2 linked regions of the Laspinema palackyanum D2c genome follow. The protein of the gene in region 2 interacts with the protein of the main gene of each other region in a pairwise test. Links are inferred from orthologs where the notes say so. Each region holds a gene or a part of one and is shown on either strand. Other genes may lie near its edges. The genes, in order: rplL and NG795_RS05380.

Region 1 (13,963 bases), on a different replicon or contig from region 2:
ACTCACGTTCTCGGTCATGGGGGCGGGGGCAATTTTGCGATCTATCATTTGAGACATTTTTCCACTCCAAACGGTTGAAATACAGAACATAGTGGCCTTAGCAACCCAAGCGACTAAGGCGATTGACTATGTTCAATCGTGAATATTTAAGTTGATTGACATTACTGCCGGATGTGAAGGATTGGGTCAGGTTCGTTGGAACCGACCTCATCCCTAGGCAGTGGCTGGAGATCTCTACCCCACGCTCTATCCCGTAAGCATGATGCTTAATGAGCGGGTCTGACAGATGTTTCGTTCATCTGATGCGAGTTTCTCTGTCATGAATCCGCTCGATTTTTGATAGAGCTAGGGCCGGAAAAATCCAGATTGTTTAGAGACGGTTATCGGAACGCCGTCTCCTTGTCAAAATTTTGTGGGTCTATAACCCCGATCGACCTAGTTTGCGGACCCCTAAAGACTTAGGGTCTTAACAGCAGCTTCCAAGAAGCTTCAGCAGTACCGAGCGCAAACCTTATCTAACAGGCCGATCGGACCATACTAGGCGCTTCACATCGATCAGTCCAGGACAGCGCAGGGTCGCAATGCCGTTTACGCTTCAACTGCATATCCAGATACCAGAGGCCACGCCAAGGGTAGCCAGTTAGAGCAAAGAGTTTCAACGTTGTTATGCAACCTCTCTTGAGAAGACAACATTTTCACTCTACTCTAGCATTAAAATTCCAGGGCTGAAATCTGGAAATTGAGTTTTTTTAGGGAATTTCTGCCTTTAGGGGTAGATAACATAGGGTTATCTACTTTTTTTGCATTTTTTCGGCTTTTTCAAGCCTAAAAGCTCTCTGTGGAGTAGTAGGACTCAACAAAGAGTGGATCGCAAGGGCCGAAATGGAGTCAGGACAATGGGAGGCGTCAGGTGGGGTTCTTCTGGGGCGATCGCCACTTGCGCGTCACTCAAAGGAGGTTTAAGCATCTGCATGGAGAGTGGGGAAACCTCTTTCTTCGTGAAGCGCGGTAAGCGGAAGCTCTCCCGTAGGGAAGCGCGCGTGGACCCCACCCTAACCCGGACCAAGACACAGGGGAGGGGACCGGAGGTTTTGTTCCCGAAGTGGACCCCGAGCAGTGGGTCCAATTGGCGGACGAAACCCGGGCACGAGACGGGAAAAAAACTCCTGGAGATTGGCTAGACCGAAATGCCAATTGAGCGGTATGATGGGAGATTGTGAGTTAAAAACCATAACTATGAAGGCTGAAGAGATTATCCGTGGCATTGAGGCGGAACAGTTAAAAACTGACCTGCCGCAGATTTATGTTGGTGACAGCGTAAGAGTGGGCGTCAGAATTAGAGAAGCGGGCAAAGAAAGAACCCAGCCATACGAGGGCGTGGTGATTGCCATGCGCAATGGTGGGATTAACGAAACCATTACCGTGCGCCGCGTGTTCCAGGGAGTCGGGGTGGAACGAGTCTTTTTGCTGCACTCGCCCCGGATTGAGAGCATCAAAATATTGCGTCGGGGTAAAGCACGACGGGCGAAGCTGTACTATCTGCGCGATCGCGTGGGTAAAGCTACCCGTATCAAACAACGGTTTGACCGCCCTATCTAACACCAATCCAAAAAAATTGCCCCGGGTGGGTTGACGCGATCGCAAGTTTAGGTATAGGATAGGAAATGGGTGAATCGCTCTAACCAGCAGATTCAACCCGTGCGCTCTTAGTTCAGTTGGTAGAACGCAGGTCTCCAAAACCTGATGTCGGGGGTTCAAGTCCTCCAGGGCGCGCTGAACCATCTTCCGAAAGATATCTGCCCGAAAGTATGTCTGCTGTGAAAAACAGCAAACAACCTAAAAACTTTCGGGTAGAATTATTATCTGGGTGGTTCGTACCAAGTATTGGAAGAACAAGAAAAAGTTTAAGCAAAAACGGCGACTGGTGCAGCCACCATAACGATTGTGGCGGGATTCACTGGCTGGAAGCATAAAAGCTGTTGCCAAGAAAGAACTACCTGTTGTTGCGTTCAGTGGGAGAGGAAAAGCATATTGTGGCAAAGAATAACGAAGCAAACCAAGAAACAGCAAGCGGTTTCAATCCCGCAGAGTTTTTCCAGGAAACAAAAGAAGAACTAGCTAAGGTAGTTTGGCCATCTCGGCAGCAGGTAATTAGTGAATCATTGGCCGTCCTTTCGATGGTCGCCTTAATTGCCAGCTTAATCTATTTCATCGATAAATTTTTTGGTTGGGCAGCTACACAGGTGTTCGGATGATGTTTGCATCGGACGACGACTCTCAATATCCAACTCAACCGTCAGAAACCGACGAAGCGGAAGAATCCACATCATCAGTGCAAAAGCGCTGGTATGCCGTCCAGGTAGCTTCCGGCTGTGAAAAACGGGTCAAAGCGACCCTAGAACAGCGGATTCAAACCTTGGATATGGGTGAGCGGATTTTTCAAGTTGAGATTCCCCAAGCTGCTGCCTTTAAAATTCGCAAGGATGGAAGCAGACAGCAAACGGATGAAAAAATCTTCCCCGGTTACGTCCTCGTCCAAATGGACATGGATGATGAAAGCTGGCAGGTTGTCAAAAACACCCCCCATGTGATTAACTTTGTGGGGGCAGAACAAAAACGCCGTTACGGACGCGGACGCGGTCACGTCAAACCCATGCCCCTGAGTTATTCGGAAGTTCAACGAATATTCAGGCAACGGGATGAAGCAGAGCCAGTAGTAAAAACTTATTTGACTCCAGGAGAAAAAATTGAAGTGGTCTCTGGACCCTTTAAAGATTTTGATGGGGAAGTCATTGAAGTTAGCCCAGAGCGCAGTAAGCTCAAAGCACTTCTGTCTATCTTCGGACGAGATACGCCCGTCGAACTGGAGTTTAATCAAGTCCGCAAATTGAGTTAAAGCAGCTAACACAGCAAATGGCAAAAAAAGTAGTTGCGGTGATTAAGTTGGCGATTAATGCCGGAAAAGCCAACCCCGCACCCCCGATCGGGCCTGCGCTCGGTCAGCATGGCGTGAACATCATGATGTTCTGTAAAGAATATAACGCCAGAACTGCCGATCAAGCGGGTCTCGTGGTGCCGGTAGAAATTTCCGTCTTTGAGGACCGCAGTTTCACCTTCATTCTGAAAACCCCTCCCGCCTCTGTCTTGATTCGCAAGGCAGCAGGGATTGAAAGAGGTTCAGGGGAACCCAATCGCAAGAAAGTGGCGCAAATCTCCCGGGATCAACTCCGAGATATTGCCCAAACGAAAATGCCCGACCTCAATGCCAATGACATTGAAGCGGCCATGAAAATTGTCGAAGGGACCGCCCGGAATATGGGTGTGACCGTCGGCGATTAGGAACCGATTGGAGATTTTAGATTGTTAGATTTTTAGAATTCTCTTTAGATTCTAGGAACTGGGGTTTGAAATCTCTGGATTGATCTAAATGAGATTTCCAAGAGTAAGCGATCGCATTTCTAGTGCGTTCCTTATCCTTAAAAATCTCAACCGAGTGACCCATACAAGGGGCAGAGGCATCGCCTCGCTATGACCCCAGGAGAGAAAAATGCCAAAAAAAATCTCGCGTAGATTACAAGAACTCAACAAAAAGGTTGAAGAGCGGCCTTATCAACCCTTAGAGGCGCTCACCCTTTTAAAAGAGACCGCTACAGCCAAATTTCCTGAATCCGCCGAAGCTCATATTCGCTTAGGCATTGATCCCAAGTACACCGACCAACAGCTACGGACCACCGTGGCCCTCCCCAAAGGAACGGGTCAAACCGTCCGCGTGGCGGTGATCGCTCGGGGGGAAAAAGTGAACGAAGCCACCCAAGCCGGTGCAGATTTAGCAGGATCAGAAGATCTCATTGCTGAAATCCAACAAGGCCGCATGGACTTTGATAAACTGATTGCCACCCCGGACATGATGCCCCAAGTTGCCAAATTAGGTAAACTTCTCGGTCCCCGTGGGTTGATGCCTTCGCCAAAAGGTGGTACAGTAACCTTTGACCTCGGTCAAGCAATTAACGAGTTCAAAGCCGGTAAACTAGAATTTCGGGCCGATCGCACGGGCATCGTCCATGTCATGTTTGGGAAAGCCGCTTTCCCGACTGAAGATCTCCTAGTCAACCTGAAGGCGTTGCAAGAAAGCATTGACCGCAACCGTCCTTCTGGTGCTAAAGGCCGCTACTGGCGCAGTGTATATGTGACTTCAACGATGGGACCCTCCATTGAAGTTGATATCAGTGCCTTGCGAGATCTCAAACTGACAGAAACCGCCTAAGCGCGAGTTAAAATTTTGAGGAAACTCAAAATTCATCCCTTCAAACCCCACAATTAAATAGCACAGTAGCCGGAGACAGTAGGTGTCCAACAGGGCTTAATTTCCTACCTAGGTTTGCGTTATCGTTCCCCTTGTGCTGATCTTGTCATTAATTGACAAGATTGCCATCGGAAACTGACAAAACCCCGGCTACCCTGCTGGGGTTTTTGATTGGGTCGGGGATAAGGGAGCAGTGGGAATCATCCATTCCACTCATATTCCCAGGGGATGAATGCTCCGGCTCCCAAATGTCTCTAATTTCTTAATCTTCATCCCAATCAGGAGGTGAAAACGAGTGGGTAAAACGCTAGAAGATAAACAAGCGATGGTGACGGAGCTCAAACAAGAGTTGAGCCAAGCCCAGATGACGCTTGTGATTGATTACAAAGGGTTAACCGTGGCGGAGATTACCGATTTACGTCGGCGTCTGCGCGAAAGCGGTGCAACCTGTGCAGTCGCTAAAAACACCCTGATGCGACGGGCTGTTGATGGCGACGAAAATTGGCAATCTTTAGAGGAATTCCTCAAAGATTCCTCTGCCTTTTTATTCCTGAAAGATGACCTGAATGGTCCGATTAAGGCGTATCAAGACTTCCAAAAAGCGACCAAGAAGAGTGAACTTCGCGGTGGTGTATTAGAAGGAAAAGCGCTGACTTTCGAGCAAGTGAAGGCGATCGGAGATCTTCCCTCCAAGGAAGAACTCATGGCGCAAATCGCCGGGGCCCTCAATGCAGTGGCCACCAAGATTGCTGTGGGGATCAAAGAAGTTCCTTCGGGTCTGGCCCGGGGTCTCCAAGCCTACGCCGACAAAGACGGCAGCACCAGCGACGAAGACCAAGCGGCCTAGAGGCTTGTCCTTTGTCATTTGTCCTTTGTCATTTGTCCTTGGATAACGGATTAAGGATTTTCACTGTCCGGGGTCATTTGTTGAGTGACCCTGAACCCCTGACTATTCCATTTATATATTTGATAGGAGTCAATCCATGTCTGCAGCAACTGATGAAATTCTCGAAAAGCTAAAATCCTTGACCTTGTTGGAAGCTTCTGAACTGGTCAAACAAATTGAAGAAGCCTTTGGCGTGAGCGCTGCTGCACCCGCAGGCGGCATGATGATGATGGCTCCTGGCGCTGCTGCTGCTGCTGAAGAAGTCGAAGAGAAGACTGAATTTGATGTCATTCTCGAAGAAGTTCCCGCAGACAAGAAAATTGCTGTTCTCAAAGTTGTGCGTGCTTTGACCGGATTAGGTCTGAAAGAAGCCAAAGATATGGTTGAATCTGCACCGAAGCCGATTAAAGAAGGCATCGCCAAAGATGCAGCGGAAGATGCTAAGAAGCAACTGGAAGAAGCAGGCGGAAAAGTCAGCATCAAGTAAGATTTTCCCTGGGAAAATCAATACCGGAGTGGCAGAATATCAATCCTATTTTGCCACTCTACTCGATAAGTCCACGGCAGTGGGCTTATTTTTTTTGAGGGGGTGATTCAGTCAGTGGGGATGGCCGATCGCCTCTATCATCTGTTGTTCCACTAACTTCTGCTGTGTGGGTAAGGTAAAGTAAAAAGTCGAACCCTGACCCGGTACTGATTTTATCCAGATAGAACCCCCATGCCGTTCGACAATTTTGCGGCAAGTGGCTAATCCGATGCCGGTCCCGGGATAGTCTTGGGTGTGCAAGCGTTTAAAGATTTCAAAAATATGCTCGGAATATTGTTCATCAATCCCAATGCCGTTATCCTGGATAGAAAATAAATACTGACTATCTTGCAATACAGCACTCAGATGAATTTTTGGCGACTCTTCGCGACGGTATTTAATGGCGTTTGCGATTAAATTTTGGAAGAGTTGGACGAATTGGGATTCGGTGCCGATGATTGCGGGTAACTCGTCATAAGTAATCTGGGCTTGATTCTTATAAATTTCAGTGGTTAGATTTTCCAACGCCTGTTGGATGAGCCGATCGCCGGGGAGGAGTTGAAACGGTTCCTCAGCCTGATTCAGACGAGCATAGGAGAGTAACTCTCCAATTAATAGATTCGTGCGATTGCAGAGTTTTAAAATTTGCTCTACGAAGTCATTACATTTATCATCCAGTTGTTCTTTCCCACACATTTGCAAGAGTTGGGCATAGCCATTGATGGTCGCTAAAGGTGAGCGTAAGTCATGAGAGGCAATTCCCGCAAATTGTTCTAAATCGGCATTAGACCGCGCCAGTTCTTGATTGGCTTTTTCGAGAGCAAGTTCTGTGTTTTGGCGGCGCTTAATTTCTTGTCTGAGCAGTTCATTTTGCTCCTGTAGCGCTTTTTCAGCGGCGTTCCGTTGACAAATTTCAGATTGCAATTGATAGTTTTGCTCTTCTAACTTCATTTGCAGGTGATTTAGTTTGAGATGACATTCCATACGGGCAAACACCTCTTCGACTTGAAAAGGTTTGGTAATATAGTCTACTCCGCCCACCGCAAAGGCTTTTACTTTGTCAAATCCTTGGTCTTTGGCACTCACAAAAATTACTGGAATTTGACAAGTTTCGGAATTATTTTTGAGCTGGTGACAAACTTGATAGCCATCCATATCCGGCATCATGATATCCAGCAAAATCAAATCGGGTGGGTTGGATTTTGCAGCAGATAAAGCCATCTCTCCTGAGAGGACGGCCCGGACTTTATAGCCTTGTTTTTTTAGCAAATCCGACAGAAGGCGTAAATTATTCGGTTCATCATCTACGATTAAAATATTGACTAAATTTCCCTGGGATTGATGTTTATTCATAAAGAATTTCCTGGGTGAGTTGGGTGATTTTGTCAAATCGAAAGTTGTCAATCCAGTCCTGGAAACAGTGAGCGATCGCCGCCAAATTTTCCGGAATTTCCTGGATGAGTTCCTCAATGGCTTCACTATCCGCAGCAAGGGCAGCATTGTGCAATGCACGAATCCAAGTGACGGGCATCCCTTGCAACGCCGAAGGGTCTGGAATAAAGGTCGGATCCCCTGAATCACCCTTGTCTTCTCTTCCCGAGTCGGGATATTCGTATCGATAGCGCACACCGAGATGTTGAGCCAATGCTTGCAACAGCACCTCTCGTCGGCAGGGCTTTCGCAGGAACTCATCACAACCGGCGGACAAAATCAATCTGCGATTTTCTTCAAAGGCACTCGCGGTTAATGCAATCACCACCGTCGCCTGCCCTTTTAAATGGCGCTTAATTTGTCGAGTGGCTTCATAACCATTCATCACCGGCATTTGCATATCCATCACTATTAAATGGGGTTCCCAATTTTCCCATACTTCTAACGCTTGTTGGCCATTTTCGGCTTCCCGGACTTCAAATCCTAGGGGTTCGAGGTAACAGCGGATTAAGCGGCGACTTTCAATGCGATCGTCAGCCACCAAAATCCGATAGGAGGGCTGATCCGGTTCTAATCCGATAATCCGGTGAACCGGACTTCCAGTTTTGAGGTCACTGGCTTGGGCGAGAGAGACTTGAATGGTAAATTTAACCAAGGTCCCCACATCCAGGCGACTGCTGACCTCAATCTCACCGCCCATCATTTGGATAAATTTACGGCTAATGCTCAATCCTAAACCTGTCCCTTCTGAGGCGGTTTTGCCCGTTGCGGTTTGATGGAAGGGTGTAAATAATCCAGGCAACTCGTCCTCAGCAATCCCCTGGCCCGTATCTTCGATTTCAAAGTAGAAACAGGACCGAGAGGCTCCCTCTGAATTGGCCTCTGGGAGTGGAGTCGCTCTCACGCGCAGGGATACCCCACCTTCCCGGGTAAATTTGATGGCATTTCCCACGAGATTGGTCAAAACTTGGCGCAATTTGCTTTCATCGGTGGTGATATATTGGGGTACAGTACCTCGGTCAAAAATAATCTGTAACCCTTTAGAGGCGGCTTTGATGTTGAGCATGGCTTCTAATCCCTTAATGAGAGCATAGAAGTCAAAATTGCTCAGATGAAGGGCCGATCGCCCCGCTTCGATTTTGGAGATTTCTAGGACATCGTTAATCAGATTGAGGAGATGCTCACCACTACTATTGATAATCGCAATTTGTTCTTGTTGTTGCGGATTTAAAGACGAATCGCCAGCTAAGATTTGGCTAAAGCCCAGAATCGCATTCAGGGGGGTTCGCAATTCGTGGCTCATATTGGCAAGAAAGGTGCTTTTAGTCAGGTTCGCCGCTTCCGCCGCTTCTTTGGCTTCTAGTAAGGCTATTTCAGCCCGCTTGCGATCGGTAATATCTGTGGTAATTCCACAGATCCCATAAGGTTGACCGCTCAAGTCATGGAGGATTAACTTAGAGGTATAAAAGGTATGAATGCCATCGGGCCGAAGGAGGTATTCTTCACAAGAATAAGGCACGCCGTTTTCGATCAGGTTTCGTTCATTGGCGTCTACTTGCTCGGAAAACTCTCCAGGGATTAAGTCGCTAGAGGTTTTACCAAGACACTGCTCTTCTGGGATCTGTAATAAATCAAGGATATATTGATTGGCTAACAATATTTGACCTTGCAGGTCTTTCAAAAAAATTCCCGCTGGCGCATTATCTAAAATGGCTTTGAACTTTGCTTCACTTTCCCGCAAAGCTTTTTCAGCTTGAATTTGGTGGGTGATATCCAGCCCAACTCCGCCGACTAAAGGCTCTCCTCCTTCAATTGCTATGGGAAATTTATAAACTAAAAACTCACCCAGGGAACCATCAGGACGAAATGCGGATTCGATCGCCTCGATGACTTCACCGCCATCAATCACTAACCGAGTGTTGGCAATGTGCTGTTCGGCTAACTCCCTTGGGTTGAGGTCGAAGGGTGTTTTCCTCATCAACTCTCCTACAGGCTTACCGAATAAATTAGCCAAGTTTTGATTGCAGTAAACAATTTTGCCATCGTAATCACAAATCCAGGCAAGGGCCGGACTGTGGTTCATAAAAGCCTGAAATCTGGCTTCGCTTTCGCGCAAAGCTCGCTCGGCTGTAACCCGATCGTTCACATTCCTACCCATGAGAGAAGCACCCAAGATTTCTCCGTTGGGATCTCGCATGGAACTGTAGTTCATTTCATAATAGTGAAGGTCGTGGGAGGCGTCTCCTAATGGTAGAGTCAGGCTAAAGTGTTCTCCTCGAAATGCTCGTCCCCAAACTTCTCTTGAATTGGCCTGTTCACTGGGTAAATGGGATAAGGCTTCCAGGAGGTTCCGCCCCACTTCCAAGGGCCGGCCAAACAGCTTGCTAAATTCGGTTTTAGCCGCTTCATTTAGCACCACACAGTTAAACTCTGTATCTATCGCTGCAATAATATCTGGACTGCCTTCTATCAAACTATTGAAAAGTGCTTGACTGCCTCTGAGGTTAGCCTCGATTTGCTGCCGCTGGTGCAATTCTTGTTGGAGTTGATCGGTTCGTTCGGCGATGCGATGTTCTAAACTTTGATTTAACTCCCGAAGGGCTTGCTGTGCTTGCTGGCGATCGCTCAGGTCAACCGCAGTACACATCGCAATTCTTCGGCCATCGGCAGATTTCCCCAGAGTCACGGCATAAAAGTACCAAACGCGGTTTCCGCCGGTTTTGGTGCGAATAGTGACCTCTTTTTCCAGAACCTCGTCTTTGGGTAAGGCGTAGATTGTCTGAATCGTGTCTTGGAAGCTTTGTGTTCTTTCCCCATAAGCTTGCGCCGCCCAGTCAGCAACGGTGGGAATATCTACAAGCTCATAGCCAGTAATCTTGGACCAAGCTCTATTAAGTTGCAGCACTTCTCCATCTTCCGCATGGAGCATGATCGGGACTGGGGAATTCATGACGGCATACTGGAACTGGCGGTGTGACTCCTGGCGATCGCCCTCGATGCGATTGAGCAATTGAGCCTGGACATAAATCTCGATGGAAAAGATAAAAATCTCGCTAATGATCAGAGCAGCATAGGCGGTGGGCTTATCATACCATCCCAGTTTATAACCATTAAAGATCACCCAACCGAGGACCAAAGGCAGGGCGATCGCCCCAGGCAACAGTCGCCGCGCCATCATTCCCCCCACCAAAGGACTGAGGATCGTCCGCATCAGCCCCTGTTTTGGACGGCTGAATAAGATCGCCACGGACAGGAGGAGAAAGGTGACTGCGGTACTAAAGGCGGTGTGAGTGGTTGGGACCACTAACTGATATAACACCTCAGAACCAAACAAATGACCGGAGAGAGGCACCAACGCCATCAAGGCTACCCCGACAGTCAAGATCTGAGCGAGTCGGTCATTCTGTGGGGTCTGCTGTGCCAACAGCAACAGGCAGATCCCACTCAAGATAAAATTCACGGCAACGCTTTCCGCCATCCGTCCGGGATAGGGGTCGGTGACGGAGACTTTGAGATGGGGAATCAGGAGTTGATCGATGCCGAAGTTCCAGTTAAAAAGATACTGGAGTAAGGTGAGAGTGGCGATCGCAATCACGAACCAGGCTAATCCTCGGACTATTTGTCGCCACCGTCGAGGGAGTCGTGGTCGTTGTAACAATCCTAGAGCAATACCCACGCTCACAAAGCACAAAGCGGTATTGGGTTTCATGGTGTAGGGGTTGCCCAGAAAACCGCTGGTGAATCCTTCCGGATTAAAATGCCAACCCAGCAAATGGATGGCCCCCATCAGGATGACGAAGGCACTGGCGATGCGAGAGATCCGGTAAACCATAGGAACAATCTCCTCTTTGAGTTTGAGGTGGGGTATCGCTAGAAATCAGTCAGGCGAGAGTATCAATACTCTACCTAAGTGGTTTTTATTCCTGAGTTGATTCTACCTTGTTTACCGGGGGGAAACATTTTTAAATTGGGGCATTTTAGAGTTTCGCAGAAAGTTAGGGAGACTAGCTCCCCCTTTAAATGAGATGGGATGATTCACAGGTGAGTCAGGATGCAGAAGCTGTTAAAAATAAAAAATCAAAACTTGATGTTTAATGCGAGTGATTTAACTTAACCCAGCTTTGAGCAGCAGAGGTAAAGCAGGGAAAGACAAACCGGGTTTCTGGAAAACAATTTGCTCCGTCACAATCGATTACGCCCAGAAACCGGGTGTCTTGTTTTAGTAATTAGGGTGACATTTCCTCTATTGTTTGACGATTTCACTGCGGGAAGTTTTGGTTTTCCGCAGGGGATTTGGGCTTAATTCCGGGGGGAGTTCGGTGACCGATCCCCATTGAGTAACAAACTGAGTGAGTAGTGCTTCTTGTTGAATGCGGAATCCTTCTAGGTTACTGCCGCCATTCATAATCACAAACCAGACGGAACCCTGGGTTTGGGTGGGTAAGGCACCGGCTAAGGCACTCACATCGTTGAGACTGCCGGATTTGACGACAGAGAAGCGGGGAATTTGCCGTTGGTTGAGGATGCCTTCATCTTGTCCAACAATGGCGATCGCATCTCCAATGGTCAGATTATGGGGTTGTAATTCCCGTTCTAATGCCAGAAATAGACCACAGGCGGCGCGAGGGGACATGATATTTTCTTCAGCTAATCCGGACCCGTTGATCAGTTGGATTTCTTGGGAGGGAACTCCGGCAGCAGCAGCGGCTTTTTGGGCGACGATTTGGGGACCTCCCACGGCGTCAGCTAACATTTCCGCCATTGGGTTGTTGCTGTACTGATTCATGCGTTTGACGAGTTCCACCACGGGAAGGGAATAATGACGCACAAGGGGTTGGACTTGACTCGGGGGTGTAGTGGCAACTCGGACTGTACCGGCGATCGCCACTTGGGGTCTGGGAGTACCTGGGGGTAAGGTTTGATATTGGGTTTCCGCTTCTGAGGGCCAAATTTGCCCATTAATGCCTTCGAGGAAGAGGTTACCGGCGATCGCCGAGTCAGTCTCGAAGTTCATATAAAATTTGTCCAGAATCACCAAATCCCCGGTTACCCGTTGAATTCCCATTTCGTTGAGGCGGTTGCCGATCGCCATTGCTTCTTCCCAGACAAACAAGGGGTCGCCTTCTCCTTGGATGACTAAATCGCCTTTTAATTCGCCATTTTGGATGGGTCCGGTTGCGCCAATTTGGGTGACGAATTCGCGATCGGGACCGAAGGTTTGCAAGGCAACCAAAGAGGTGGCGATTTTAGTGAGAGAGGCAGCCGGGAGGGGGGTAGTGCCTTGATGTTGGGCGAGGAGAGTCTCCCCCCGTTGCATCCAGATACCTTGATTTTCTGAGGCAAATCCTTGGGAGGAGAGGCTGTTGATATATTGGGCGATCGCAGCGGTAACCGTGGGGTCAGGGTTATCTAAGGGGGCGATCGTCGGAATTTTTGGGGCTTCGGGAGTCGGAATTTCTGCGATCGAGGCTTCTGCCGAGGGGACTTCAGTTTGGGGGGCTTCTGAAGGATTGCAAGCAGTCATGAGTGCAGATAAGGTGATCAATACAGCAGCAGTCAAACGGGGAGTTTTTAGCATAGGGAATTGATGAAGTCGGTGCAGGTATTCGACACAGAGGATAGCATAAGCCTTGAAGATTCATCCTATCAAATCCTCAGACTAATTAGCAGCCGGTGGCGATCGCTCTCTTCCCCGTTCAAACTTTAGCTCTACCTCACTTTACTTCAAAACCCTCACTTTTCATCAAGCTTTTGCCCATTCATCTCTAGCAAATTTGCGGATGACCTGGAGAGACCCAGTATGATACGGTGAGAGCAAATTTCAAGTCATGAGTAAAATCCGGAAGTTGAACGCACAAATGAACCGCAGATTGGGGCAACTGTTGAACGGCAGAACCATCCGTCAAATCGGAATATGCGCTGTCGCCTGTTTGCTAGTGGCTTTGTTCCAGGGTATAGCACAAGGCCAAGGCATCAATTGTGGGAGTTCATCCCATTGGGTAACTGCTTATAATAATCAGCAGGTGAATCACGCTCACATTTTTTGTGGGGAGGTGAATCGAGAGGGGCGTTTGGTGGGATTTCATGCGCGACCCCGGGGACAAAACCCCTCTACCGTCCGACAATTTAGAGTCACCCAATCCGTGAATAATCAGGGGATTTACGGGGGAGAATGGAGTCATACCTCCGGAGGCGGCAGCAAGTTTTCAACGATGTTTCCCGATCGCTGTACTCCAGAACAAGTGATCAATTCCATTGCTTATGCGGAAGCTAATCCGGTGCAATGTCCTTCTGGCGCACCGCATTGGGCCTGGTGCGGATTAAATGCGCCAACAGACAGCAACCAGCAAACTCGGTTTTGTACGGCGAATAATGGCAGTTCCTATCGGATTGCTGGGGCAACCCATCGAGATGGTAAAATTAATACGGGCTTTCCCTTAAGGTAATCAAGATTATGATCGAACAACCCTGTAACGAAACGGACTGGTTTGACCAAAGTAGTGCTCATCGTCGGGTTTTAGAGTTTCTGACCCTGGATATTCAAAATAGCCAAGAATGGGTTAATCAGTTGTTAGACAAAATAGCAGCATTGGAGACGGGAAAGATTGGCGAATGGACGCGATCGGGGAATGCCTACTATTTGATTTTTTCACCCCACACCGTGACCATAGAGAATCTGTTAATTGACGCAGAACCCATTGAAACAATTTCTCTGCCGGAGTTCAAAGAAGCGGTTTTAAAATGGCAAGATGAGATTGATAATTCTGTTTCAGATTTAAGGAATATTTGAAGCATTTACCGAGGATTTTAGGGAGGT
Region 2 (15,940 bases):
GAGATTCAGCGCCTCAAACGACAGAAACAGCAGGAAAAATCCCGTCGCAGTCCCAGCAAACCAACCAAACCGGAGTAATTTTCCAGAATTTCCGGAAAAAAATCCGGGTATGATTGCTCATGAGCGATGTTATTCCCAGATTCCGATCCACAAGGGTAGCGATCGCAGGCCGATCCGACCTAAGATCGAGAAGAAAACCAGTAACAGCGACAGAAATTGTGAGTGATTCGACTCTTGAGAAAATTCTCGATTTGGCAAAATCTCGGGTAGACTCTGCCGAAGTTTACTATGTCTCCAGTCAAGATACCCCGATTGAATTTGAAAACAACCGCCTGAAATCCCTGCAAACCAAAGCCCTCCAAGGGGTGGCCCTCCGGGTGATTTCCAAGGGCAAAATTGGCTTTGCCAGTTCCACGGATTTGACCCGCCTGGATGATTTAGTTGATGCTGCGGTGCAAACCTCGGAAATTGGCGACAGTGCGGAATTTGAATTCGCCAGTAACCTCCATTTGTCCTCCCCAACCTCAGAATTTCAACCCCCAACCACCCAGGAATTGCTGGAAGTCGGTCGGAATCAAATTGAGCAGGTTCACGGTTACAACCCCGATATTCTGGTGGATGTCAGCTTTCATATTCGCAGTGGGACGGTCAAAATTATGACCAGCGAAGATTTGTATGCCACGCGATCGAGCCAGATTGTGAGCTCCAGTCTGAGTGGTAACTTAGTCAAAGGGGAAGATTTCCTGCAAGCTTATAGCTATGATGTCGCCCGCGATCGCCTGCCCGACTTTGATCGCCTCCTCAAAGACCTCCTCAAAAAATACCAACTCGCCGAACGTCCCGCCATCATCACCAGTGGTTCTTTCCCGGTCTTCTTTACCCCAAGAGCCGCAGCGAGTACCTTGGGCAGTCTATTCGATACCATCTTATCCGGTCAAGCGGTGGTGCAAAAGGCATCCCCCCTCATGGATAAAGTGGGAGAAAAAGTCTTTGATGAGCGCCTAACGTTATTTGAAGACCCCACCCTGGGCCCATCCGCTTGTGAATTTGACGATGAAGGCACTCCCACCAGTCCCAATACCCTGATTGAAAAGGGCGTGGTGAATGGGTTTTACTGGGACCGACGCTGGGCCGCCCGCGCCGGGTTAGAATCCACCGGAAACGGGTTTCGCGGTGGACTTTCGCGCCCAGGCCCCGATTTGGTCAATTTGTGCCTGAATCCGGGGAGTACCTCCACTGCTGATTTAATTGCCGGAGTCAAGGAAGGATTGATCGTTGAGCAAGTCCTCGGGGCTGGTCAATCAAATCAACTAGCGGGGGAATTTTCGGTTAACTTAGATTTAGGGTATAAAATCGAAAATGGCGAGATTGTGGGGCGAGTGAAAAATACAATGGTTGCCGGGAGTATTTTTGAAGCCTTTGATAGTTTAGTCGATTTTAGTAGCGAACGCGAATGGGTCGGCGGCGGTGCATTGATGCCGAGTATGCTGTTTGGGAAACTGGGAGTTTCTGCCAGACAAGGTTAAGTTTCGGGTTGGTAAAAGATGATTTAATGAATTGACCGGAGGAAGATAAATTTGTGAAATTAGCAGTTTTTGGGAGAAAATTCGGGGAGTGCATTCAAGGGAGCATGAGGCGATCGCGAGTCTGGATTGTCCTATTACTGGTCCCGCTCTTGCTCACCGGCTGTGTGGAATATGATGTGGGGATTAACTTTGAGAGTCAAACTCACGGAGAAATTGTCCAACATATCCAACTCGGAGAACGACTCAAAGCCTTTAGTAGTGCGACCGCTGAAGCCTGGTTAGACAGTATCGAACGCCGCACTCGCCAATTGCATGGGCAGGTTAAACGCAGTTCTGACCGAGAAATTACGGTGAAAATCCCGTTTAATAATGGGGCGGAATTAGTAGAGAAGTTTAACCAATTTTTTAATTCCGAGGAGAGGAATCAAGCGGAATTAGCGAATTCCCCCGAGGCGCAAATTCCGGATATTTCTTCTCAGATGGCGGTCAGACAACGGAACTTTTTACTGGCGATTTATAATCACCTAAATTATGAGTTAGATTTGCGATCGCTCGGGGTAATTTCCTCTAATGGCACCGTGATTGTCAGTCCGGGGGTCCTGTTGGATCTGGAATTTACCTTAAATACGCCCTGGGGTGCAACCGCCGTTGTCTCCGAGGATGGACTAATGCCAGAGAGTCGCAAGGATGGACGGCAACTGGTCTGGACCCTGCAACCGGGACAACTGAATCATCTGGAGACCCGATTCTGGGTCCCGAGTCCCATAGGGATTGGGGCATTTATTATTGTGGTGTTTGTGACTGTCAGTATCTTTTTGAAAGACAAACTGTTACCCGCCTTGGGAATTGGTCAGCGCAAACCGCTAAAGGCCAAAAAACCCCAACCGGAAACCGTTAATCTCGGGGGGTAAATCTGGGCCTCTGAGGAGCCCGGAGGACTAGGGTGGGAAAAAAGCCCACCTCCAGGTCTTCTCCAGTAAGGTGGGCTTTTTCCCACCCTACAATTGCTGTAAAGTTTAGGCGCTAAAAATTCTGGAACAGCCCTGCTGAGAGATGGAACCGCTGACATCAACGGGAATGTTTTCATCCCCCGAGTCAATTCGACCAAAAGAAAAGGGAGTGAGGGCATAACTCGGTTTAGAAAAGGGTCAAAAATCTGCCTCGGTCCTCGGTTAAGAACGTACCCTCTGGGATTAATCCGGCGGTCAACTTGAGCCAACTTTATCAAAGCTTTAAGAACAAGGAAGCTAACCGGAAAATTCCGGGGTTTGATTCCCGGAGTAGAGGGCGATCGCCTTCCCGGGGCGAAGGGCGGTTGTTGTCAGTGTTTAATCTAGGTAAAACCACTGTAGCCTCATCCACCAAAACCCCGAATTTTGTTTCTGGGGCCTATCCGTTATTTCAGGGTAAAAATAGGGTAAAGTTTAAATAGAGATATACCCATCGCTCAGGGGATAGAGTATCGTCTGATTGAGTCAATGAAGATTTGGCCGAAAAGCCGGTCAAACTGTTGCGATTCTAACCTGTCCATCTGAAGTGTTTTTAAGGACTGGAGAGAAAAAATGTCTGAAAATAATAGTCCCGTAGCCACCATTCTAGCTGTCGATGATAGTGTCGTCATGCAAGATTTAGTCAAGCGAGCATTGGCTCAGGATTATCGCGTCCTAGTGGCAGATAATGCCGTGGATGCTTTGTCGATGATTTACCACGAGCAGGTTGCGATTTTGTTGCTCGATGTTTCTATGCCCGGAATCGATGGCTTAGAGCTTTGTCGAACCGTGAGGAACATCCCTCAATTTCAAGAACTGCCCATCGTCATGCTAACGGCTCGCGATGGTCTGTTTGATAAGGTCCAAGGTCGGTTAGCTGGAGCAACGGAATATTTAACTAAGCCATTTGATGCCGCCCAACTGCGTCAAGTTGTGGGAAATTTTATTAATAGTAATCATCCCTCCGAAGTCGCCGACTAATCTCAAAGTTCAGGGAGGGTTGTTCAGCAATAATGCCCCCTTTATTCCCGGAAGAACCAGTGGGCATTGAAGTAGGGCACTCTGAAGGGAAACCAAGTCCTCGGACTGGGGAAAGCGGATGGGGAGAGCGGGAATCTTGGGAGGAAAAGAGTGCCAGCCTTAACTCAAAAATTAAGACTGCATTCAAACTCGATAATAAGATCCAACAATTGGGACTTAGGCGGTTAATCCATAAAAATTAATAAATATTCAAGAAGTGTAAAATTTGGGTTAAAAATCTGTTGAGACTCTCGGGGGTTACCCCAAGAAAGCCCCTAGGGGTTAGCCGTTAGGGGACTCAGGGGAGGACCATAAAACTCCAGGCGATCGCTGCACAACCGAGCAAACCACCACTCACAGAGGGGGGTTTGCTCACGAGGGTCGAAATAGTTGGACGCTGAGGAGGCAAAATAAAACTAAATCGGTTCATTGCCTATCATTCCTTATATGAGTTACTGCCTAAATCCCCGGTGTCAAAATCCCCAAAATCTGCCGAAGACTTCAATTTGTGAAAGTTGCGGCTCAAAGTTACTGCTTAAAGAACGCTATCGAGCTATCAAACCGATCGCCCGAGGGGGATTTGGCAAAACCTTTTTTGCGATCGATGAAGATAGACTAAATACTCCCTGTGCCATTAAACAACTCCTGCCGACCCTCCAAGGCAGTAGTGAATCCAGACAAGGATTGTTCGAGAAAGCCGTTGCCTTATTTAACCAAGAAGCAGTCCGCCTTTATGAACTGGGAGAACATCCCCAAATTCCCACCCTTCTCGCCTCTTTTGAACAGGACAAACGCCTGTATTTGGTGCAAGAATATATTGATGGGAAAACCCTGTGGCACGAACTGAAAGAGGGGGGTCCGTTTCGGGAGGAGAAAATTTGCCAACTCCTCGCTAAAGTCTTGCCCATTCTCAAATTTGTCCACTCCAAAAATGTGATTCACCGCGATATAACCCCGGGGAATCTGTTGCGACGCAAGCGCGATGGTCAAGTGATTTTGATTGATTTTGGAGTTGCCAAACAACTGACGGACGCTTCATTTGCTAAACCCGGGACCAAAGTCGGGACCACTTGTTATGCACCCATCGAACAACTTCGCAGTGGGAAAGCTTATCCTGCTAGTGATTTGTATGGATTAGGGGTGACTTGTATTCACCTGGTGACGGGTGCAAAACCTGATGGACTATTTGATCCGATTAAAGGCTGTATTTGGCGGGAGTATTTAGCGAACCGAGGTCGGACGATCGCCCCGCGCCTCGGGGATATCCTAGATAAAATGATTAAAGATAACTTGAGCGATCGCTATCAATCCGCCCAGGCGGTATTGACCGATTTGGCAGCACTTTTACCCCAGGGCGATCGCCAGGAACTCCGCAACACCGCCACCCGGATTCAAACGTCCCAGTTCATGAAACCTCCCTCAACCCAGAATTTACTTCCCCCTGGGGACAGGGTGAGTCCCGTGGCGGTTTTCTCGAAACCCCCGATTAGTAATCGCGCCTCAACCCACAGAGGGCCTCGCTGTGTGCGGACCCTCACGGGCCATACCTCTTGGGTGACTTGTCTGGCGATCGCCCCGAACAGTCATATTCTCGCCAGTGGCAGTCTCGACGATCGCATCCTGATTTGGAATGTTTTGACTGGGGAAACTCTACGCGGATTCTCCGGTCATACCAAATCCATTAATGGACTGGCCATCTCGCCGGATGGCACTCTTTTAGCCAGTTGCAGTGATGATGATACCATCAAGCTTTGGCATCTCAATACCGGGCGAGAAATTGCCACCCTCACGGAACATTTACGCGATGTTAATTCCCTAGCTTTTAACTCAACGGGCACGATTTTAGCCTCCGGTTCAGAAGATAGAACCGTGCGACTTTGGCAGATAGGAACAGGACCGAACGGAAACATTTCTGTCTCCCCGTTGTGTACCTTGGCCGGTCGTTCGGGAATGATTAAAGCCATTGCGATCGCACCCAATGGTCAACAATTAGCCAGTGGCGGTTTGGATAACGCGATCCAAATTTGGGATTTAAAACACCATAAAGTGCTCTATACCCTGGGGGGACATCTTCAATCGGTAAATTGTTTGGCAATCAGTCCCGATGGCGCACTTCTGGCCAGTGGCAGTAAAGATAAAACCATTAAACTTTGGCATTTTTCCACAGGAAAGTTGATTACCACCTTATCTGGCCATCGGGATCTGGTCAATTCCGTGGCCTTTTCTCCTGATGGCAAACATCTCGTCAGTGGTAGTACAGACCAAACCTTAAATCTCTGGCAAATTGGCCAGGAAAAAGGCCAGTTCTCTACCAACCATGTCACCACCCTGAATGGACATACCGGGGCGGTGAATGCGGTGATTTTTGCTCCCGATGGTAAACTGGTGATTAGTGGCAGTTGGGACGAAACGATAAAATTTTGGCAAGTCTTGTCTTAAACCAGGCGGATCAGACTTGTTTCGGTGCGATCGCCACTCATCACCGAGGAACGATACCCATTCTGTCAATTCCGGTAAGATTATGACCTATTGTCTCAATTCAAACTGCCCTAACCCCGCCAATCCCCCCAGTACCAAATTTTGTCTAACTTGTGGGGCTAAATTACTGTTGCGCGATCGCTATCGGGCGGTCCAACCCCTGGGCCAAGGGGGGATGGGTCGCACCTTTTTTGCCGTTGATGAAGACCGCCTCAATGCACCCTGTGTGATTAAACAGTTTTTCCCCCAAATTCAAGGGACTGCTGCCTTAGCAAAAGCAACGGAACTGTTTCAACGGGAAGCGGTGCAACTGCTTCATCTGGGGGAACATCCTCAAATTCCCTCCCTTTATGCTTATTTTGAACAAGATAAACGCTGGTATTTAGTTCAAGAATTAATTGATGGTCCCGACCTTTTAGATGAACTCAAAACCCAGGGACCGTTTAGCGAAACTCAAATACAATCCCTGTTACTGGATTTATTGCCCATTCTGCAATTTATTCACAACAATCATGTGATTCATCGAGATATCAAACCGGATAATATTTTACGTCGGCGCAAGGATAATAAACTGGTTTTAGTTGATTTTGGGGTGGCAAAAGAAGGGACGGGGACTGCCCTGGCCCAAATGGGAACTCGCGCCGGAACTCACGGATATGCGCCCCTAGAACAAATTCGCGGAGGTCAAGCTTATCCCGCCAGTGATTTATATAGTTTGGGGGTGACTTGTATTCAGTTATTAACGGCAAAAATGCCCGATGATTTATATGATGGGATGAATGCCCGTTGGGTGTGGAAAGAACAACTGGCAAAGCAAGGGAAAAGGACCTCTCCTATTTTAGCCCAAGTTTTAGATAAACTGCTGCAAGAATTAGTGCGCGATCGCTATCAATCAGCGACCGAGGTTTTACAGGTATTGCAACCTGGGGCGATCGCCGGACCTCCCCCCAAACCCCCTGCTGCGGCCCAAACTCCCCCCTCTCCCGGCGTTCAACCGGGAAAATTTGACCCGGTTTCCTTGGATTTACAAGCGATTAAAACTCATTTTAGTCAAGGACAACCGGGGAATGCTCCACCCCCTGCTTCTCCCCCACCCAAATCCAGCCCAACTCCCCCCAATAAACCCGCTGGATTTGACCCGATCGCCGCTGAATTAGAAGCCTTACGCTCTGAATTTGGACAAGAACCGTAATCCCATCTATTTTCTCAGAAAGCGGTGGATTTGGAGAAATTGTGATTAAACTAGAGAGTGGACCCGAATGCCTTCCGAGGATGATTGCTCACCCCCGAGCATCCGGGGGTTTGAGACAATTCTACAAGAAGTCTAGTCACAAGAGTTGCCCGTATCCTGAAGCGTTTTACCTGAAAAATGGCATGAGCTATTGTCTCAATCCCCACTGTCAAAATCCAGAGAATCCAGCCGGTATCAAGTTTTGTCAAAGTTGTGGCAACAAGTTACAACTGAACGATCGCTATCGAGCACTTTCCCTGTTGGGGGAAGGGGGATTTGGCCGCACCTTCATCGCGGAAGATGCCGATCGCTTAAATGCCACCTGTGTGATCAAACAATTTTTGCCGTTACCCCAAGTTCAGCAAAATTCCGACTTATTAGAAACGGCGACTAAAATGTTCGCCCAGGAAGCTCAACGACTGTTACAACTCGGGGATCATCCCCAAATTCCGACCTTATTTGCAGATTTTGCCATTGACGGACGTCTCTATTTGGTGCAACAGTTCATCAATGGCAAAACTTTGTTGCAGGAGTTAGATGAAACCGGGCCGTTTTCCGCTGAAAAAATCAAAACTTTATTATTAGATTTACTGCCGGTTTTGCAGCATATTCATGAGCGCAATGTGGTTCATCGAGATATTAAGCCAGAAAATATTTTAAGACAAAAATCCGATGGGAAATATGTATTAATTGATTTTGGCGTTGCGAAACAACTCAGTAGTAACGTTTTAGTTAAGACGGGAACTAAAATCGGGACGGAAGGCTATGCACCGATTGAACAATTGCGGGGAGGGAAAGCGTATCCGGCGAGTGATTTGTACAGTTTAGGGGTGACTTGTATTCATTTGATGACCGATACCAATCCCGATGAATTGTACGACCCGATGAATGGGCGCTGGTTGTGGCGAGAAGAATTAATCAAAAAAGGGATAACGATTGATCGCCGCTTAGAAAAAGTGATTGATAAGATGGTGCAGGAGTGGGTGAACGATCGCTATGAAAGTGCCGGAGGGGCGCTGGCAGACCTCTATTGGTCGCTTCCTCAGCGGTTTATGTCCAACTCCCCAAGGGCGACCCCGACGATTAACCCCTCGATTCCGAACACCTGGAAATGTATTCATACTCTGACAGGTCATCAAAACTATGCGATCGCTGTAGCAATTAGTCCTGATGGAGAAACCTTAGCCAGTTGTAGTTATGATAAAACAATCAAGGTGTGGCATTTGGCCACCGGGACGGCGATCGGGACTTTAACCGCCCATACCGGGTGGGTGAGTTGTCTGGCGATTAGTCCCGACGGACAAATTCTGGTCAGTGGCAGTTTGGACAATACCCTAAAGCTGTGGGATTTGGGCAGTGGGAACTTATTGCAGACTTGGGATGGATTAAATGCCTATCCGTTGTCGATCGCAATTAGTCCCGATGGCGGAATCCTAGCAGCCGGTTGTTTTGACAGTACCGTGAAACTGTGGGACCTGACCACGGGGATGGCAGTGGGGACCCTGACTGGACATACGGGGTATGTGGAATCGGTGGCGATCGCCCCGGATGGGAAAACCTTGGCCAGTGGGGGTGGATACGATGACCATACCATCAAATTATGGGACTTAAACAGCGGATTAGAGCAAACTACCCTCCGGGGACATTTGGCCTCAGTCCGTGCCGTCGCCTTTACTCCCAATGGTCAGCAGTTAGTTAGTGGCAGTGAAGACAAAATCGTGAAACTGTGGGATTTACAGACCCACACCGAGACTTACAGCTTGCAGACTCTCAAGGATTGGGTACAAGCGGTTGCTGTGAGTCCCGATGGCGAAATCCTGGCCAGTGGCAGTCGCGATCGGTTGATTAAATTGTTCCTTATGAGAACCGGACAAGAACTCTGTACCTTAAAATGGCATTCGGGACCTATTACCTCTCTCGCTTTTAGTCCAGACGGCCACAAATTAGTGAGTAGCAGTTGGGATAATACAATCAAAATTTGGGAATCTGTCTTGTCAACTGAAAATAGAACATAAAATAGGCAATCAACAAAACGAGTAGGAACCCGAAAAGCTGATTCATTCCGGAATATTGGTAGTCTGCAATACCAATAGGTGTTGAAAATTAGCCCCGATGGAACTGTTCCGTAAAAGTGCCGAGACCAAAATTTTGGTAAAGACTGATTACTATATAACCACTTCTGAGTGTTTGCTGGTATGACTTATTGCGTGAATCCCGCTTGCCCAAATCCCCAAAACCCACCGAATATCCAGACTTGTCTAAGTTGTGGAGCGAATTTGCTGCTGAAAGAGCGCTACCGTACTATCCAACTTCTGGGAGAAGGGGGTATGGAACGAACTTTTTTGGCTGTGGATCAACAGCAGCAAGACAGTTATTGCATTATCAAGCAACTGCTGCCGGTGGAAACCGGCTTAGAAGCCTCGGCAAACAGTAGTACCCTGGAAAAGGTGATTGAAGTCTTTGATCACGATGCTCAACGTCGGCAGGCAATGGGAGATCATCAGCAGATTGCCAAGTTGCTAGATTATTTTGAGCAAGACAAACGCCTGTACATGGCGATCGAGTTTATCGACGGGCAAAGTTTGCTCGAAGAGATGGAACAACATGGCGCGTTCCGAGAAGCCCAAATTTGGGAACTCCTGGACCTCCTCTTACCCGTGTTTAAAACCATTCACGATCGCAATATTATTCACCGAGATATCAAACCGGATAATATTCGCCGCCGCCATACCGGGGAATTAATCCTCACGAATTTTGGCGTTTCTAAACCTTTAGCCAGTCTTGGACTGGCCCGAACTGGGAGTACCATTGGCAGCGAAGGATATGGGCCCCCAGAGCAGATCCGGGGAGGACTGGCCTATCCCGCCAGCGATCTCTATAGTCTAGGGGTCACTTGCATTCAACTGTTAACCGCAGAGTGGGTTGACGATTTGTACGACCCCCTAGAGGGAAGATGGATCTGGCGAGAACGACTCTGGAAAATGGGGACCGATGTGAGTGACGCTTTAGCCCAAATCCTAGACAAACTCTTGCAGGACCGGGTGAATGAACGGTATCAGTCTGTAACTGAAGTTCTGGAAGACTTGCATTCCCGGCGACCGACCTTTTTGAACAGGTCAGAAGAGTCCAGTTTACCGCCAACCCTCCCCACCGCAACCCCACCGGCAACCCCACCCCTGGCAGATCCCCATGCCTGGAGATGCATCCGGACCCTCAAAGGTCATCAAGGTTGGGTCTGGGCGATCTCCTTTAGTCCCGATGGCAATACCTTAGCCAGTGGTAGCGCCGATCAAAGCGTAATCCTGTGGAATATCACCACCGGCGATCGCCTCCGCACCCTAGAGGGTCATTCCGATTTAGTCCTTTCCGTCGCCTTTAGTCCCGTATCTCCCCTGTTAGCCAGTAGCAGCCGGGATAAAAGTATCATTCTCTGGAACGCCGAAACCGGGGAACGGATTCGGAACCTTGGGGGATGGTTTTCCGGCCATTCTGAATTAGTAGATTCCCTCGCCTTCAGTCCCAATGGGACCATGCTGGCCTCCGGCAGTTGGGACCGCAAAATCATTCTCTGGAATCCCTACACCGGCAAAGCTATCCGCAAGCTCAGGGGCCACTCAAGCTGGGTCTATTCCCTCGCCTTTAGTCCCGATGGCATTACCCTCGCCTCCGGCAGTCGGGACACAACCCTGATGCTGTGGAATGTCCACACCGGCCAGCACTTTTTTACCCTGTACGGCGATTCTGGCCTCGTCAATGCCGTGGCATTCAGTCCCAATGGCAAAACCATCGTGAGTGGCAATTTTGACGGGACCCTCGTCTTGTGGGATGCGGGTCGAGGTGAACAAATCGGTCGTTTACCAGGACATACAGAACGGGTCAATGCTCTAGCCTTTAGTCCCAATGGCAAATTTCTCGCCAGTGGCAGCCGCGATCAAACCGTCATCCTCTGGGATATCCGTCAGCGTAAGCCGATTTGTACGTTGACTGACCATCGCGATCGCGTCTTTGCTGTCGCCTTCAGTCCCGATAGCAAAATCCTCGCCACTGCCGCAGGGGATGAGACGGTCAAACTGTGGCAGGCACCGTGATAGGTCATTTGTCATGGGTCTTATGTCGTTAGTCATTTCCGGCGTTCGTAGTAACGCCTTCAGGGGTTCTCTTATGTTCGTAGTAACGCCTTCAGGCGTTCCTTCATGTTCTTAGTAACGACTTGCTGTCGTTCTCCCCCTCATCCCTCATCCAAGTCCTGCAAAATGGACCGAATCGAGTTGAGATAGGCAACCGTAAGCTGCTGGAACGGCAACTGGTCCGGGAATGGGGGTAGATTCCCCATCCCATTCCCAGGAGGGAGAGAATACACCACTGCCGGGAATCCAGCAGAATTGAGGGCGGTAACCACATTATGACAATCCTGGACCCAGAAATTGGGTCCGCAAATGGCAGCAGCGCGATGGCGATCGCCCGCTTTCACAATGATGGCAACTGCCGGGACCGTTGCCTTGGTTTTGTCTGCGGAATGTTCTTCCAAAAGCACTTTCAGGCGATCGAGCATTTCCGGCTTATTAATGCGATCGGTCGTCAGTTCCAATAAAATCATCTCCGTGATCCTCGTCGATACAACTGCCTCCCGCAGTGGGGTCAACTCGTCCAATTTCAAGACTTTCGCTTCCTCCACAATTATCTGAGTGCGATCGTCGCGGCGATCGACCTTCCCATCAATCAGAATCGGCGTATCCGGAATCAGCAACTCGTGGATTTGTTCATAAGTATCGGGAAATACCACCGCTTCTGCCTTCCCTTCAATATCTTCCATTTGCAGAAAAGCCATGCGGCGTTCATCTTTTTTCGTCAGAATCTGTTTAACTTCCGTCAACACCACCAGCACACTGATTTTGCTTCGGGATTTCTGTTCATCTAGTTTCCCCAGACTGACTACCTCAATCCCCAACTGTTCCGCAATTCTTCCGGCATTTTTTAAGGGATGTTCAGAAACATAAAATCCCAGCAATTCTTTCTCAAATTGCAGCTTTTCTTCCACCGGAAAATCGGCAATATTGGGCGGAACAGGGGCGGATTCAAAGGTAGAAGTTTCGGTCATTACTGCCAGTTGGTCAAATAAATTAAGCTGGCCCGTTTCTTGTTCCTTAGCCCGGTCCTGGGCCCATTTAATCGCCAGAGGCATATATTCGATCGCTTGTTTGCGGTTAGGATTGAGACCATCCAAAGCCCCACATTTAATCAAGGCTTCTAAGGCGCGACTGTTGACCGTATGTAGATTAATGCGATCGCACAAATCCGCCAAAGAGTGAAATGGCCCATTCGCCTCTCGTTCGGTCAAAATAGCATGAATCGCATTGTCGCCAATATTTTTCACCGCCGACAATCCAAACAGAATCGTTTTCTTTTCCTCAGTCGCCTCCACCGGGGTAAAATCCACCCCAGACCGATTAATATCCGGTCCTTGAACGGTGATATTTAACTCTTGGCAGTTAGCGATATATTTCTGAACTTTATCCTGGTCCCCACTATTTGAAGTCAGCAAAGCCGCCATATATTCGACGGGAAAATTCGCCTTCAAATAAGCGGTTTGATAGGTAACGTAACCGTAAGCAGTAGAATGGGATTTGTTAAAGCAGTTAGACGCAACCAACCCATTGGCGAGAATAAAATTGTGGTCCCGTTCAACGCCAATATCATAAACCGTTTGAATTCCCAAAGCTTGACGCGAGACCAGTTTTGACGAGACTCCTATGAGTTGTAAACCCTGCTCAAATATCTCGTCAATCGCCACCATTTGACCCGCTTTTATCATAAACTTATGGTCTTTTGTGGCGCGAACAACCCGACCCTCTGCCAGGGCGTATTCAAAAACCTCTTGCTGACCCCGATGATGCCATTGGGCGATAGGTTGGCGGTACAGATAACCCTCCCCATCGACACTATAAACGGTACAGGGGATTTGCTTTTCTACGATTTGACCGATCGCCATCGGGCCATATTCTACGGTCAATATCTCGGTATCGTAGCTTAAGCAATACTCCGCGAACAAAAGCATCTGATTAAACAAGTTTTCTGCAATGGATTTAGAAACCCCATTTTTTGTGGCTCCATCCAGAAACAGTTCCCGATGTTTATTCATTTCTTCGGGTTTCTTTTTCCCCATTGCACGGCGTAATAAATCCGCTTGACCCAAGGAATATCCCCCTAAATCTTGGGCTATTTTCATGATCTGTTCTTGATAGACCATGACTGCATAAGTTTCTTGCAGAATGCCTTCTAAAAGAGGATGTTCATAGGCAATTTCTTCCCGTCCATGTTTGCGATCGATAAATTTAGGAATTAGCCCTGCATCCAAGGGCCCGGGACGATAGAGTGCCAAAATAGAAGAAATATCTTCAATACAAGAGGGTTTTAAATCTTGCACAATTTGTTTCATTCCCGAAGATTCTAATTGAAAAACTCCTTCGAGGTCCCCCCGTTCTAAAATCTTGTAGGTATTTTCAATATCTTTGGGGAATTTTTTAGTGCCTCTGCCTCGAACTTCCTGTGCTTTACGTTCTTCAGCGGGAAACTGATAGGGGTCAAAATCAAGATTTTTGGTTGTCTTGATATAGTCTAGGGTTTTCTGAATCATGGTTAAATTCTTCAACCCTAAAAAGTCCATTTTTAACAACCCCAGGGATTCTAAATCCTCCATCGGATACTGGGTAATGGTTGCGCCGTCGTTATTCTTTTGCAGGGGAACAATTTCATCTAAGGGGTCGGCCGAAATCACGACTCCGGCAGCATGAACCCCAGAACTTTTGTTCGTTCCTTCAATTCTAATAGCCATATCCAACCATTGGCGGAATTCGACTACCGTTCCATCATCTCGGGGAATTTGTTCGTTTTTAACATAAGCTTCGCGAAATTCCGGAGCGGGGGATTTATCAGAAATCATGACCGCTAATTTTTCCGGTTTCCCCCGCGCAACGGGAATTAATTTCGCCATTTCATCGGATTTTTTGTAGGGAACTCCTAACACCCGGGCGACATCTTTTAACACGGCTTTGGAAGTCATGCGGTTAAAAGTGATGATTTGGGCGACCCGTTCTTTGCCGTATTTTTCAGTCACATATTGGATCACTTCATCCCGGCGAGAGATGCAGAAATCTGTGTCAATATCAGGCATGGATTTCCGTTCGGGGTTCAAAAAGCGCTCAAATAGAAGTCCATGATGTACTGGATCGATATTGGTAATTTGCATGGCATAGGCGACGAGAGACCCGGCGGCAGACCCTCTTCCGGGACCGACAGGAATGCCGCGATCGCGTGCATATTTGATGTAATCCCAAACGACCAAAAAGTACGCCGCAAACCCCATTTGTTGCAGCATTTTCACTTCATAAACCAGCCGGTCCCGATAGACTTGGGGAATTTCTTCGTAGCTTTTAACTTTAAAGCGTTCTTTCAGTCCTTCTTTGGCAATCCATTCCACATAGGTGTTGGGAGTTTCTCCCGGAGGACATTGGAAATCGGGAATCCGAGGTTCGCCGAGAATATGGTAGGGTTCGATTTTACTGGCGACTTCTAGGGTATTGGCGATCGCCTCTTGAATTATGTCATCAGACAAGTGATCTCTAAACAACAACGCCATCTCTTCAGCGGATTTCATATACTCCGTTCCGCTATAGCGCATCCGCTTATCTTCACTAATCAGCTTGCCAGTTTGAATGCACAATAGCGCATCATGAGCTTCTACGTCATAACAGGAGATAAAATGGGAATCGTTGGTGGCAATTAGTTTAATATTCAGTTCGCGGGCAATTTTCACCAATTCCACATTCACCATTCGGTCTTCCTGAGACCCATGATCCTGGAGTTCTAAATAATAATCATCCCCAAAGAGTTTTTTATACCATTTCGCGACTTTTCGGGCGACATCCAGTTTATTTTGTAAAATCGCTTGAGGAATTTCCCCTCCTAAACAAGCACTGGTAACGATTAACCCTTCGTGATATTTTTCTAACAGTTCTTTATTAATACAAGGACGGGCAAAAATTCCTTTGCCGTGAATTCCTTCGAGACTGGAAATTGTGGTGAGTTTGACTAAGTTTTTATAGCCTTGAGTATTTTTTGCTAAAACAACTTGATGATAGCGACGGCAACGGGCTTTGGTATCTAAGGGTTCATTAATCACATACATTTCATTGCCGATAATCGGTTTAATTCCCTTTCCTCGGCAGACTTTAATCAGTTCGATCGCCCCATACATGACCCCGTGATCCGTCAGGGCGATCGCTGGCATTCCCAACTCGATCGCCTTGTCAATCAGTTTCGGAATCTGACTGGCACCATCAAGCAGACTGTAATCGGTGTGAATATGTAAACCAACAAATGACATAAGGCTACGTTTGATTGCAGTTTGATGAAGAAATAAATAGAGTTTTGATATTCAGAACTGGGAAATTTATCCCCTCTTGACTTTATCTTAACGCTTTTAGGAGTGATTGAACGTCATTTCCAATGGGCGGGTCCAACCCTGATTTTAAGCCTAACCCGCCCAGGGGTCTGAATTCAGGTACCTGCACCCTTGAGCCTTCCCATTTGACGCAATGGATAGTTTTAAAAAATTGAACCCCGTTATCGCAAAGATTGGATTTTATCTCTGGACATCTCTACAATGGGTTGCTCTTCTGTGATTGAAATAAAGTCTC

What was found.
Region 1: the proteins of NG795_RS05380 (region 2) and rplL interact in binary tests that used the Escherichia coli proteins (3 or more experiments, as listed by UniProt). The link is inferred for Laspinema palackyanum D2c from one-to-one orthologs.

What each region holds. Positions count from the first base shown.
Region 1 is NZ_JAMXFD010000011.1:160,816-174,778, reverse strand. What follows is about bases 4,291-6,981. They hold rplL (50S ribosomal protein L7/L12), read left to right. Parts: upstream 4,291-5,286; coding sequence 5,287-5,676; downstream 5,677-6,981. Other genes in these bases: NG795_RS15040 (response regulator), read right to left, coding at 5,788-6,981; rplJ (50S ribosomal protein L10), read left to right, coding at 4,599-5,150. In the rest of the region: NG795_RS15085 (homospermidine biosynthesis protein), read right to left, coding at 1-57; rplS (50S ribosomal protein L19), read left to right, coding at 1,237-1,599; preprotein translocase subunit SecE, read left to right, coding at 2,034-2,255; transcription termination/antitermination protein NusG, read left to right, coding at 2,252-2,896; rplK (50S ribosomal protein L11), read left to right, coding at 2,914-3,339; rplA (50S ribosomal protein L1), read left to right, coding at 3,548-4,264; more of NG795_RS15040, read right to left, coding at 6,982-7,068; NG795_RS15035 (PAS domain S-box protein), read right to left, coding at 7,061-10,978; NG795_RS15030 (D-alanyl-D-alanine carboxypeptidase), read right to left, coding at 11,390-12,724; NG795_RS15025 (EndoU domain-containing protein), read left to right, coding at 13,005-13,592; NG795_RS15020 (hypothetical protein), read left to right, coding at 13,601-13,936. UniProt on the Escherichia coli protein: The binding site for several of the GTPase factors involved in protein synthesis (IF-2, EF-Tu, EF-G and RF3). Is thus essential for accurate translation.
Region 2 is NZ_JAMXFD010000003.1:41,959-57,898, reverse strand. The notes cover bases 11,273-15,940. They hold NG795_RS05380 (DNA polymerase III subunit alpha), read right to left. Parts: upstream 15,628-15,940; coding sequence 11,473-15,627; downstream 11,273-11,472. Other genes in these bases: NG795_RS05375 (alpha/beta hydrolase), read right to left, coding at 15,867-15,940; NG795_RS05385 (protein kinase domain-containing protein), read left to right, coding at 11,273-11,332. Outside these bases: NG795_RS05425 (hypothetical protein), read left to right, coding at 1-78; NG795_RS05420 (TldD/PmbA family protein), read left to right, coding at 219-1,526; NG795_RS05415 (DUF3153 domain-containing protein), read left to right, coding at 1,580-2,437; NG795_RS05410 (response regulator), read left to right, coding at 3,089-3,496; NG795_RS05405 (hypothetical protein), read right to left, coding at 3,834-3,965; NG795_RS05400 (protein kinase domain-containing protein), read left to right, coding at 3,983-5,974; NG795_RS05395 (protein kinase domain-containing protein), read left to right, coding at 6,057-7,205; NG795_RS05390 (protein kinase domain-containing protein), read left to right, coding at 7,388-9,259; more of NG795_RS05385, read left to right, coding at 9,440-11,272. UniProt on the Escherichia coli protein: DNA polymerase III is a complex, multichain enzyme responsible for most of the replicative synthesis in bacteria. This DNA polymerase also exhibits 3' to 5' exonuclease activity. The alpha chain is the DNA polymerase catalytic subunit.